4 regions of the Paenibacillus sp. EKM301P genome follow, and region 3 is predicted to be linked to each of the others. Evidence: a T-box and tRNA genes for the amino acid it is inferred to sense, from the RefSeq annotation. Region 3 holds a T-box; the other regions hold tRNA genes.
The links. The T-box of region 3 lies ahead of leuS (leucine--tRNA ligase). A T-box ahead of a tRNA ligase gene usually reads a tRNA of that ligase, here a tRNA-Leu.
Positions count from the first base shown of each region.

Region 1 (3,119 bases), on a different contig from region 3:
TGTAGAGGTAAAGGAGCTAGGGATATATGATAAATGAACACGATTTTTCTGAAATATATGCGATTATGGAATCTTCTTTTCCAGCATCAGAATGCAGGACATTTGAGGCTCAAAAGGCTTTATTGAAGCATCCTAGCTATCGTATTATCACTGAAAAAAATGAGCAGGGGAATATAGTCGCTTTTTTGGCGGGCTGGGAATTTGAACATTTTCAATTTGTAGAGCATATCGCGGTAGATTCCCGTATACGAGGTGGCGGATTAGGCAAAAAGCTTATGGGTAGATTTATATCACAGTCTGACCAACCGGTAGTGCTGGAGGTTGAGCCTCCAGTGGATGGATGGTCACGGAGAAGAATTGGTTTTTACGAACGAATGGGATTCCATCTGAACCATTTTGAATATGTACAGCCCCCTCTAAGAGAAGGACAGACGGATCTGCGGCTTCAAATTATGAGCTATCCAGGTGCGCTGTCTGAACAGGAATTTACTCCGTTTAAAGAGATTTTATATACCGAGGTTTATGGGCTTAAATAAGAGACTAGACAGTAGTAGATAAAAGTAAAAGGCTCTGCTTGTTCCGTATGGATACGGGAGCGGAGCCTTTGCTCTAAAAAGCTAGAGGTGCTTCATTATCATTAATGTTTTGTCCATATCATCACAAATTCCTTCTCATCAGTTTCAGCATCCACAGATTCCTCTTGTATCGCAAATCCATTTTTAGTATAAAAGTTAAATGCTTTCGTGTTGGACTGGTACACTTTTAGCTGAATCTCATCATGCTGCTTCTTAACCCAATCTAATAGTAATTTGCCATAGCCTTTTCTTTGAGAATCAACCCGTATAAACAGAGCAGCCAAGTATCCGTCCATCATGGAAATGAAGCCGCCGATCGTATGGTCATCTTGTATGATAACGTAGTTCTGAGCGAGGGGAAGGTACTTGTTCTCCATCTCGGCAGCTTTAGATGTCCAATACTCCCGAGCAATAAAATGGTGGGCTTCTACGGAAGCGTCCAGCCAAATGGCTACCAGTTCTTTCAACTCTTCTACTTTCGCAGGTCTAATTGACATTGTAACGCCTCTTTTCACATTATGTAATCTTATCTATATTAAGTATGATACTGAAATAAAAAAGACCGTCCGTAGACGGTCTTTTTACCCGTGGCGCTTAATTAAAGCCTTGATCCGTATCCCGCGCCTCCGTCAACTCTGCAAATTAGAGAATAACGGACCGGGTAAGGGATACGCTCAACATATGATTATTGATGTTGACGCACCTCCTTTCCTGATGCGTTCATCTTACCATATCTGGTTGGTGATATCCAGTGATTTTCTTATATTTACTAGCATTATTCATAGAAAATATAATATAAATCGGCTTGCTTTTAAGCTCTATTCAAGATATAATTTTAATTACGGCGATTAAAGTATCGCCATCAATACATAGTATGCGGTCGTGGCGGAATTGGCAGACGCGCACGGTTCAGGTCCGTGTGGGCTAACCCCCCGTGGAGGTTCGAGTCCTCTCGACCGCATTATACCTAACAATTACAGGTTCTTGGATTGGCTGAATGCCTCCAAGAGCCTGTTTTTATATGGTTAAGATGCGTGCTATTAAACAGCCATTTTATTTATGCTGGAATATATATTTAATATAATCTTTTGCACTCTGGTTAATGTCTTCATCACTTGCTTGAAACGAGGCTCCGAAGACAGCGAAATAGGGTAATGTTACGGCGCCCACATGTACTGCGCTTGCTTTAAAAGGGGCTATAACTTCATCTACCGTAAATGTAACGGAACCCGTAGATAAGTAGTTTTCTTTTTTATCGCCAATCGACATGGCGATCCCTAGCTTCTTTCCTTTTAACTTATCACCTTTTGAACCATAAGCCCATCCATGGGCAAAAACATCATCAAACCACTTTTTTAATAGAGGAGGGTAACTATACCAGTATAAAGGGAACTGAAATATGATATTGCTGTGTGCTTCAAGTAACTTTTGTTCTTTCAAAACATCAATTTTCCAGTTGGGATACTCTTTATAAATTTCATGAATTGTAATTTCATTGGAATATCGAAGTAATTCTTGTTTCCATCTTTGATTTACTCTGGAATTTTCAATATTCGGGTGTGCTAAAATTACGAGAGTCTTCATCATCAATCACCTTTCTTACATCGCATCATTAGCTTTTTGTGGATACGTATTATTATTCTGTAGGCTATAAAAAATGTAAATACACACAATAAAGTAATATAGTTACTTGAAAGTGTGCGTGGTACTTAGAGTGAAGATATGTGATTATAAAATGAATTCGATAAACTTAGTTATTTTAGTCTTGAAGAGGTGGTCGTATGAAACAATATAATTTAGGCATAGAAGCAACACTGGAGATCATCGGAGGTAAGTGGAAATCCTTAATCATATGCTTATTAATGTCTGGTAGAAAGAGGACCAGTGAATTACAGCGTAGTATTGCAGGCATTTCTCAAAAGGTTCTTATACAGCAACTTCGTGAACTTGAGAAGGATGGGATCATAGGCAGACATGTGTATAATCAAATGCCTCCAAAAGTGGAGTACTATATAACGGAATATGGAATTACAGCAAATGAAATTATTGATTTAATGTGTACCTGGGGAAGGACTAATATCAAAATAAGACAAGAGAAAGGAGAAGATGTGATATTGCTAGAAAATAAGTCCAAATGAATATTGGAGTTAAAGAGCGCTGTAGACTATGATGTTTACGGCGATTTTCTTTTTGGCGTAGAGTCGCAGTTCGGGGATATCTGTGTCATAGTATTTGATCACTTACCTTCAAGACTATGTTATATGTTGAGCCATAAGCTGATTTGTAATATAGTTATGACTGGACAACCATTCCATCAATATTAAATGAATGCCAAAGTAGGGGGACCCTTGCAATGATTATTAAACCGAAAATTCGTGGTTTCATATGTACGACTGCGCATCCTGCAGGATGTGCGGCTCACGTTAATCGTCAAATCGACTACATCAAAGACAGCACGTCACTACAAGGAGTTAAAAAGGTACTCGTGATCGGAGCATCCACAGGTTATGGACTGGCTTCCCGCATTGCTGCGAGCTTCGGTAT
Region 1 is NZ_JAALFM010000004.1:110,881-113,999, forward strand. Features, by position in the region: gene HFD99_RS11890 (GNAT family N-acetyltransferase) at 27-536, shown strand; gene HFD99_RS11895 (N-acetyltransferase) at 638-1,072, opposite strand; tRNA gene HFD99_RS11900 (tRNA-Leu) at 1,452-1,536, shown strand; gene HFD99_RS11905 (NAD(P)H-dependent oxidoreductase) at 1,629-2,159, opposite strand; gene HFD99_RS11910 (winged helix-turn-helix transcriptional regulator) at 2,357-2,713, shown strand; gene fabV (enoyl-ACP reductase FabV) at 2,929-3,119, shown strand, end outside.
Region 1: it encodes a tRNA-Leu, which carries the amino acid that the T-box ahead of leuS (leucine--tRNA ligase) is inferred to sense. The anticodon was not compared.

Region 2 (3,119 bases), on a different contig from region 3:
TTGGACAAGCGTGAAGGCGGAATATTATGTGTCTCGCAAAATGTTTTCTGATCCAGCCGAAGCTCGACAAGCCTTTGTTTGATGGCCCACCCGAAGGAGGTGACAGGCATTTTGTTGTTCAAGAGAAATCGCCCCTTACGGATTCTTACGGAATAATTGGTGTGATATAATAATCATCAGTAAACATGTTAGAATTAACCATCTAAAACTATGATACACTTTTATACGTGTTTATACAATCTTAAATACGGTATTTCGTTAAAATAATTACTTAATTAAGTGCAAAAAGTGAAAATAATCCGACTATGGTCTGTTATTGGTGTGAATTTGGGATACATGAATAAAAATACTCTGCCGCTTGAGAAAAGGGCAGAGTATTTTTATTGTGACTGCTAGATTGGTAAACGACGCATCAGAGGGATGCTGGAAGGTGTTTAAATAGGACGGAGGAGGAAAAGGGTCTGGATGCATTCAATTGGCTGCTATGGCTCATATAGGGTGGCTGAGTGATATAGGAGCTGGTCCGATGGCTGTGGAAAAGATGGCGCTGATATGAGCTTGGCGTAGGTTTGTTAATCTTCTTCCAGGTGGTAAGCAACTCGCTGGTCATATGATCGATAAGAGGATTTTTTTCCTCATAAGGAGGATTGAGCAGTCTAAAGGCATCTTCGATACAGAAGGATACCGCTGTGGCAAAATAGCCGTGAATGGTCTGTTCTATATCGCTTCCGAGGAGGGAGTTAATCCAAGTGTGGACAGTAGCGAGTGTGCCAATTGCATTGTATTGAGTGAGTGTGTCTTCCAGTTGGTCAAATGCGAGCCAAGGATAAAGAGCCTTGGTGAGCTTGAGCAGTCGCTGGCCAGAAAGTCGCGACTCTTTTACATGCTGCGAGGAAGGATGTTGGGTGTGCAACATTTTATCAATAAGGGCGATCCGCCAACCGTCATTCTGCTGGATGGCTGCATACAGACTTTTAATGGCCATGCCGTCAAGGGTTGTGATTTGAGGATACCAATCGTCTCGCATGTAATGTTTCAGATCCTGAAGACTGTTCAGGTGTCCGGCGCGGAAACGCTCCTCCAATCCGTAGAAACGGGTGAAACCACCAATAGGTAAGGAAGGGTCCAACAATAATGCGTAGTTTAGCAACCGGTTACCTTTATGCAGGACGGTTCGCCTCCTTGAAGTGAATATTTGTGTGATGTTATTTGACTTGAATATTGATTTGTAATAAGAAATCGAACATTTATGTAATGTATTTTTACACTTAAAGCTCTATTGTGTCAAATTAAATAATTTTATTGCTTATATATGTTATATAAAGTTACATTAAAAATAATTATAATATTCTTGTTTACAAATTGTTGCTGAGAGAGTATAATAAATCTGTTGCCTCAATACATTATGACATGCGGTCGTGGTGGAATGGCAGACACGCTATCTTGAGGGGGTAGTGGGCGTACGCCCGTGGAGGTTCGAGTCCTCTCGACCGCATTATATGCAGTACCCAGTTGAAAAAGCATCCTGACACGTTTTACGTGAAGGGATGCTTTTTTTGTTAAATACTTTTCGTCATATCCTCCCGTCACAGAAGCGGTCGTATGGACAACGGACCGCTCGTTAACTGTAATGCATAAAGATTGTCAGTTTTTCTGCAAAAGCTTCTTAATATCTCCTACAAGCTTGTCTGGAGTGGTTTGCGGCGCATAACGCTTAAATACGTTACCTTCTCGTGTAATTAAGAATTTAGTAAAATTCCATTTGATCGCTTTGGAGCCTAATACGCCTGGAGCAGTGTGGGTCAGGTAGCGAAATAGAGGATGTGCCTGATCACCGTTAACATCTGTCTTGGCGAACATGGGAAAAGTCACTCCGTAATTGAGTTGGCAAAACTCGGAGATCTCCTCGCTGGAACCCGGCTCTTGTTTGGCGAACTGGTTGCTGGGAAATCCCAAAATTTCGAGCCCCTGTTCATGATACTGGTCATATAGCTCTTGTAGCGCCTTGTACTGGGGGGTTAACCCACATTTGCTGGCAGTATTCACGATAAGAAGAACTTTCCCTTCGTATGTGGATAACGGAATTTGTGCCCCTTGTAGGGTCTGTGCATCATATTTATATACGCTCATGATATCCCTCCTAATTCAATATTCTACAATTAAATTGTGAACCATTCAACAAGGGGTTGCAAGTCCAGAAGAGTCTACAGACATTGTGCATTGTAAAATCGTCTTTTGTTCAAAACGGTAAATCGCACTTCAAATGGAGCAAATTGAGGTGTTTCTTCTTATAAAAGAGGGTTCATTCGATAATTATCTAGTACATATAGCGCATTTTCTTTCTTTTTTATAAATAAAGGGCAACCGTACCATACCCTACGCCAATATTGACATGCCTTTCATTTTCAAAAAGAGGTGAAATACAGAGTTTTAGAGAGATACGAGAAGCATAGGTTGGTTGTAAGCGTTATCCTTAATCTTCTATGCTCTAAAGGGTGATTTATAGCCTTGCCGTTGAGCTTTACAGTCTTCCTTGCACGGGTGTATGATTCAAGACGTAATTTCAAATTAACAACAATGAAGCAACAACGAATTGTCTAAAGCGCTGAATTTTGCAGTTGCAAAAGCGGGGGAACCAACGAGTATATACGGCTTTGCAAGCCGTGTGTCTCATGGGGTGAATTTTCCGGCCAAGTGCCGTAAATAGGGCGACTCTCACGTCCGAATCCGACAGCTAACCTCGTAAGCGTACAGGGAGAGGCAACAAACCGCCGTGTGCAGCCATGGTTTATTTTATCATGGAATGTATGAAGCCGGAGGAAGCCTTTTTCCTTCGGCTTCTTTTTGTTGTCTTTTTATACCGGGAGAGGAGCTACTGATGGAAGGTCGGTTAATTATTGTCACTGCACCGAATGAAGCGGGCAGAAGTTTTGTGAAATTGCTTATGTTCAAAAAATTGGCGTTTGCAGTTCTCACAAATAGCACCCAGGAGGAACGACAGCTCAAAAAAATGGGTGTGGAGCACATTGTGCGCATCAATACGATGCAAGCGGGAAAATGGAATTTTCCTAAAAAAGAAATTGGTAGTGTGTATTTGTTTGAAAACAGCTTGAATCTAA
Region 2 is NZ_JAALFM010000002.1:265,643-268,761, reverse strand. Features, by position in the region: gene HFD99_RS06680 (Rha family transcriptional regulator) at 1-122, opposite strand, end outside; gene HFD99_RS06675 (urease accessory protein UreF) at 413-1,150, opposite strand; tRNA gene HFD99_RS06670 (tRNA-Leu) at 1,413-1,495, shown strand; gene HFD99_RS06665 (glutathione peroxidase) at 1,645-2,130, opposite strand; cyclic di-AMP (ydaO/yuaA leader) riboswitch at 2,594-2,765, shown strand; gene HFD99_RS06660 (hypothetical protein) at 2,879-3,119, shown strand, end outside.
Region 2: it encodes a tRNA-Leu, which carries the amino acid that the T-box ahead of leuS (leucine--tRNA ligase) is inferred to sense. The anticodon was not compared.

Region 3 (3,119 bases):
TGACATGCGGACCATCCTCGGTGTATGGCTCTTTGTCCACGTCTCCACCTTGAACGACCTCAGTGATTTTCAATCCGAACTTCTTGGCAAATTCCCAGTCACGTGTATCATGGCCCGGTACTGCCATAATTGCACCTGTTCCGTAGCCTGCAAGTACATAGTCGGCAATCCAGATTGGCAGCTTTTCGCCGTTCACCGGATTCACTGCATAAGCTCCTGTGAATACGCCTGTTTTATCTTTGGCCAGATCCGTACGCTCCAGGTCACTTTTCCGAGCAGCTTGTTCACGATACTGTTGTACAGCGTCCTTTTGCTCAGGTGTAGTGATCATATCCACCAATTCCTGCTCTGGGGCCAGCACACAGTAGCTTGCACCGAACAATGTATCTGGACGGGTTGTAAATACTGTGAGTTGTTCGTCATAGCCTTCAATTGGAAAATGAACCTCTGCCCCGGTAGACTTACCAATCCAGTTCCGCTGCATATCCTTAATGCTTTCGGACCAGTCCAGTTCCTCCAGATCGTCAAGCAAACGATCGGCGTATTCCGTAATTTTCAGCATCCATTGACGCATGGGTTTGCGGATAACCGGATGACCGCCACGCTCACTCTTACCATCAATTACTTCTTCATTCGCCAGTACCGTTCCCAGTGCTGGGCACCAGTTCACGGGCACTTCAGCTACATAAGCGAGGCCACGCTTGTACAGCTGGATGAAAATCCACTGTGTCCATTTGTAATAATCAGGATCAGTTGTGCTGATTTCACGATCCCAGTCATATGAAAAGCCTAGTGATTTGATTTGACGGCGGAAGTTATTTACGTTCTTCACCGTAATTTCGCGTGGGTGCTCGCCTGTATCCAGCGCATGCTGTTCGGCAGGCAGACCAAAGGCGTCCCAACCCATCGGATGCAGTACGTTGTAGCCACGCATTCTTTTATAACGTGAAACAATATCTGTAGCTGTATATCCCTCCGGGTGGCCTACATGCAGACCAGCTCCAGACGGATACGGAAACATATCCAAAGCATAAAACTTCGGTTTACCCGGTTCTTCCCCAGTGCGGAACGTTTTGTTCTCATCCCAATATTTCTGCCATTTTGGTTCAATACTTTGCGGTTGATAGCCGTGCTTCGGCTGTGTGTCTGTCATTGTCTTTTCCTCCTCAAACGGTATGCAACAAAAAACCTCTGCATCCCGTAGCGTGTCAGCGCTAGGGACGAGAGGTTATATTCCCGTGGTACCACCCTAGTTAGCAGAAAGCGTTCTTCGCATTCTACTCCCTTTGCACCTGATAACGGAGGTGATCCGATGCGTATTAATAACAGGATACTGACACCTATATAGGTGCTTTCCTGCGTTGGACGCATATCTCCGAGGTGAGTTCGCTTTGCACTGTCAACCGGCTTGCACCACCCGCCGGCTCTCTACATGTCCAGACAAAACTACTATTCCTCATCAGCGATTATTTAACCGTTAATAATGGCACTATTATATTGAAAACCGCGAAAAAAGTCAAATAAGGACTACATTTGATACGAAGCGCCATCTTCATACTAGTTGTCCATGACACATGAATACGAATGTTTTATAATAACTCCAAGTTGCAATGGTTCAAGTTGAGATGAGATAAGAAAGGTGAGTGGAGACATGGCACAGATTAAAATTTTCGGGACAAAAGAAAAGCTAAATCCGATCAAAAAGCAACTTTCAGAGGTGATTCACTCTGCCGTGGTGGATGCGTTCAATTATCCTCCAGACAAGAGGTTTCATCGTTTTTTCCCTATGAATCATGAAGATTTTATATATGCAGATGGTCGCTCCGACGCATACACCATTATTGAAATCAGTATCTTCGAAGGCAGAACGACAGAAGCTAAGAAGCAACTCATCAATCTGTTATTTCAAAGAATTAACGATCTTTTGGGTATTTCTCCACAGGATCTTGAAATTACTATATTTGAAACCCCGAAACAGAATTGGGGCATTCGGGGTGTACCGGGTGATGAACTTCAGCTGAACTATAAAGTGAATATATGAGAGCAAAAAGACGCCCTTCATGACTTCATGAAAAGCGTCTTTCTTTTTCTATATTAGCTCAATGAATCCTAGCTATTTTACAGCGACATAAAAAAGTCTCGCCGCGTCATCTGCTGCTTCTACCCATTCAAAATCTGCATATACCTTCACATCACGAAAACCCGCTTTGGACAATTCTGCCTTCATCCAGGCTGGATCATAAGCACGCTGTACATGAATTTCCTCAAAACGCTGGTACAGATCGCGTCCTTCATGTTCTGCTTTCGCAAAGATACTGAGATGATGCTCAATTTCACAACGGGGAGTGTCCAATGCGCATGTCCAGATATACGAAATAGAGCGTTCATCCAGTACGAATGGTTGTTCTTCATCATAACGCAAAAATGTCTGGGGATGATGTACATCAAACAGAAAGGTTCCACCAGGCTTCAGACCAGCATACGTTCTGCGAAAAGTAGAAATGATATCTTCTTCCTCAAGTAAATAATTCAGGCAATCGCAAAAAGAAATGACAGAATCCACGGGCTCCGGTAAAATCCATTCTCGCATATCCTGCTGTATCCAGCGAACGCTCCCCTCACGAAACAATCGCTGCCCTTGAGGAGTAGTTTCCATTTTGCGACGGGCTACTGCCAGCATGTCAGAGGACAAATCGATGCCAGCCACCTCGAAGCCTGAGTTAACCAGTGGAATCGTAATTGAGCCCGTTCCGCAGCCCAGCTCGGCCACTGTATGTGGCATACCGTATCGATCCCAAGCCTGCCGTGCAAAGCGCAACCAGTCCGGGTACGGCATGTCCTGCATTAGCTCATCATACACATAGGCAAACTTGCGGTAAGAAGCCATCTTTATTCCCCATTCCCGTCCTTCGGTTTAGGCATCTTCTCCACCAGGTAGGTCCAGTTTTCTTTTTGTGTAACCAGCCCTTCCTTCATCAGCTTGCCCATCGCACGCTTGAAGGCGGATTTACTGATACCAAACCGTTGCTTGATAATATCCGGCGGCGTTGCGTCAGAATATGGCATACCGCCACCCGGACGTTCCTTCAGAAATGCAATCAACCGATCCGCATCCTCAT
Region 3 is NZ_JAALFM010000001.1:746,492-749,610, forward strand. Features, by position in the region: gene leuS (leucine--tRNA ligase) at 1-1,153, opposite strand, end outside; T-box leader at 1,214-1,472, opposite strand; gene HFD99_RS03370 (tautomerase family protein) at 1,652-2,041, shown strand; gene HFD99_RS03375 (class I SAM-dependent DNA methyltransferase) at 2,114-2,887, opposite strand; gene HFD99_RS03380 (CvfB family protein) at 2,890-3,119, opposite strand, start outside.

Region 4 (3,119 bases), 180 kb from region 3:
CTCCTTTGATAGTTACATCCTATGTTCAAAACTTATCAATCTCATTGATTTCTTTTATTCATTATTTTTTCTTTTGGTGTATAAAAGTCACCTGTGAAAGTAAATCCAAATTGTTTATATAATTGAATTGCATGGATATTATTTTCATAAACACTTAAATAAATATGGTGGCCAGGGTACTCATTTTCTAAAAATGAAATAAGCTTTTCCATAAAATATTTGCCCAAGCCCATTCCCTGAAATCGCTCATCTATTAGAAACCGATCGAACCAGACTTCGTCTTCAAATTTACCGTACATAGCAAAACCCACTGGTATACCATTTTTATACAGACCTACTGGTACAAAACGAGTATCCTCCCTAGCCTCTTGTAAACACTGTGAGATGGATTCTACAAACTGTCGCTGATCCTTAGCTATGCTTAAGGAAAGTACTTCTTTTTCATTCGAGCTCGTTACAACCCGAATTTCGCTAAACATAATAACAAAACCTTTCCATTTAGTTTGTCTACAAAACGATCATATGGTATATAGTAACTATATAGTCAAGGGAGGCACTCAAAAATGAATGAAAAGTACTTTACTCCGAGGGAATTTTCCGATCTATGTAAAGTTAATAAACAGACATTACTCTATTACGATCAAATTGGCCTTTTTTCTCCGATTTACAAAAACGATAAAGGATATCGTTTTTATTCTATTCGTCAATTAGAATGGTTCAACGTGATTGAATTGTTAAAAGATCTTGGAATGTCACTCAAAGAAATCCAGCAGTATATGAAACACAAATCACCTGCCAGCTTTTTATCTTTAATGCACCAACAGAAAGAGAACATTGTTAAAAAAGAAAAGAAATTGAAATGACGGAAAGGATCATTGACGCAAAAATAGAACTCATGGAAGAGGCATTGCGGTTAGATTTTCATCAGATTTCTCTTGAAGAACACGCAGAAGCAACACTTTATCTTAGTAAAAATATAAAAAATATTTCGGAAGAAGATTTTGTGAGAGTGGTTTCAGAATTTGTTGACGAATTATATGTATCATTTCTCGATACAGGATATCCTATTGGGGGTATCACAAAAAAAGAGCAAGTATTAAAGGGTGAATATACGAACTACAGTTATCTGTACATAAAGCAACCTAATCCTCGGGAGGACTATCCTTATTTGAAAACTAAGAAAGGATATTTTCTAACGGGCTACCATATTGGTGAAGAAAAGAGCATCCATGAAACCTATGATCGACTTTTTTCGGAAATGGATCGACTAAACTTATCTTTAGGAGATTATGTTTATGAAGAATATATATATGATGCCGTGGTAAAATACCGGGAAAAAGATTATATTACCAAAATTATGATGGAAGTCATATTAGAATAAGGGTAGGCTCCTACTTTACCTCAATCTCTCCTTCATCAGGCTACGAAAAATAATCCTCTAGCGGATATTAGTAACGAGGATAAGAAAGGCGTAAAGAGAACAGAAAAACTATTTTGAGGAAGAAGCAACCAAAGTTATTGATGCGTTAATCAAGAGCGACTCAGTCTGAAGACTTTACCTTTCCATAAAAAATGAAGCCTATGAGGTATGCAGATATGCATATAGAGGAAGTATCCACTCATGTCAAAGCTATGCGTAAATCCAAAAATTTGTCCCCAATCCGTCCCCAAAAGTGAAAATGGCACTCGCCCCTTATGATATGGGTTTTAGATCTCAACCCCTAAAAAAAGCAAAAAGCCCCTGATTATCAAGGGCTTCATGCAATAAACTAGGATGCCGAGGACCGGGATCGAACCGGTACGGTAGTCACCTACCGCAGGATTTTAAGTCCTGTGCGTCTGCCAATTCCGCCACCCCGGCAAGCATTTAGGAACGCTATTTTACACTTACTTGTTCTTGTCTTACAAGTATCTGAGAAGCTTACTTACTAAGAAGTGTTCTCGTTATGTAAATGTCGTTCATCTGGGCACCAACTTATAATACGATATTTTTATCAAATTGTAAAGTGTTTTTTTAAAAAATAATAAAATTTCTCTTTTTGTATAACTTGTGCACATTTGAACTACACTAATAAACGTCTTTCCAAACCACCAGAAGGGGTGTTACGAATGCGTGAAGGTATGATTCCAGCTGTTCTTGGGACGGTAGTATCGGCTTCAGGCGCTGTGTTGCTGAGCAGTAAGTACAAACTTGCAGCTACAGGCATTCTCGGTTTCGGACTGGCTCATGTTGTTCTGGGAGCGATTGATTTGATTGAGCATCGCTAGTTGTTTGGAAAGTACCGGGCGGGATTTATCCTTCCCGGTTTATTTTATAAGCGTTTAATATGGAGCATAAGCGTTTATGTAAAGTGTAGAACTGACCATGCCTAAGAAGGAGCGTGTAATGTGCTATGAAAAAACATAATTCAAAAAAAAAGAGTCTTACTGACGATCAAATCGAATATAAACAATCTCTGGATAAGCGTGAACCAGGATTTGATCGGATTCCTGACCCTGGTGCCGATTCACCTGCAGCTACCGATATGATTGATGAAGCCGTAGGCCGTGGAATAGACAAACTACGTAATGATTTTACAAAATAAAGCATGAATTATAAGTCACAGGTTTTTGTTAAGCATCACTTGAAGATAAGCATGATCCAACCAATAATTGAGATCCACAGCACAATGCTGATGGAGAGTCCACACAAGAGACCAAAAGAGAAATTACCTTCACTCTTCGGCATAGCACTGCCAAATTTCAATCTAAGCTTCATTTGATTCCAGTTCATAGAACCCCCTCCTTAAGTTCTATTTCGGAATATGAAGCTTATTTTTGTAGACCTATAGTCATGTTTTTAAAAATAAAAAAGGGGTTTTTGTCCTATCAACCTGAGCGCGGCAACAGAATTACAGCTATGCCTACTAAACAAATCAATCCACCAATGAAATCGTACAAGTCAGGTGTCTTTTTATCAATCCACCAGCCCCATGCAATGGAAAGAACAATAAAGACACCTCCGTATGCTGCATATACACGCCCAAAGGAGGAGAAAACCTGGAAGGTGGCAATGACTCCATAGACAGCTAAAATCACTCCGCCGCAAAGTCCGACATACCATGTCTTGCCTTCTCGCA
Region 4 is NZ_JAALFM010000001.1:561,846-564,964, forward strand. Features, by position in the region: gene HFD99_RS02535 (GNAT family N-acetyltransferase) at 42-479, opposite strand; partial or broken gene HFD99_RS02540 (MerR family transcriptional regulator) at 564-1,381, shown strand; tRNA gene HFD99_RS02545 (tRNA-Leu) at 1,776-1,861, opposite strand; gene HFD99_RS02550 (hypothetical protein) at 2,110-2,268, shown strand; gene HFD99_RS02555 (hypothetical protein) at 2,394-2,585, shown strand; gene HFD99_RS02560 (hypothetical protein) at 2,621-2,773, opposite strand; gene HFD99_RS02565 (YnfA family protein) at 2,869-3,119, opposite strand, start outside.
Region 4: it encodes a tRNA-Leu, which carries the amino acid that the T-box ahead of leuS (leucine--tRNA ligase) is inferred to sense. The anticodon was not compared.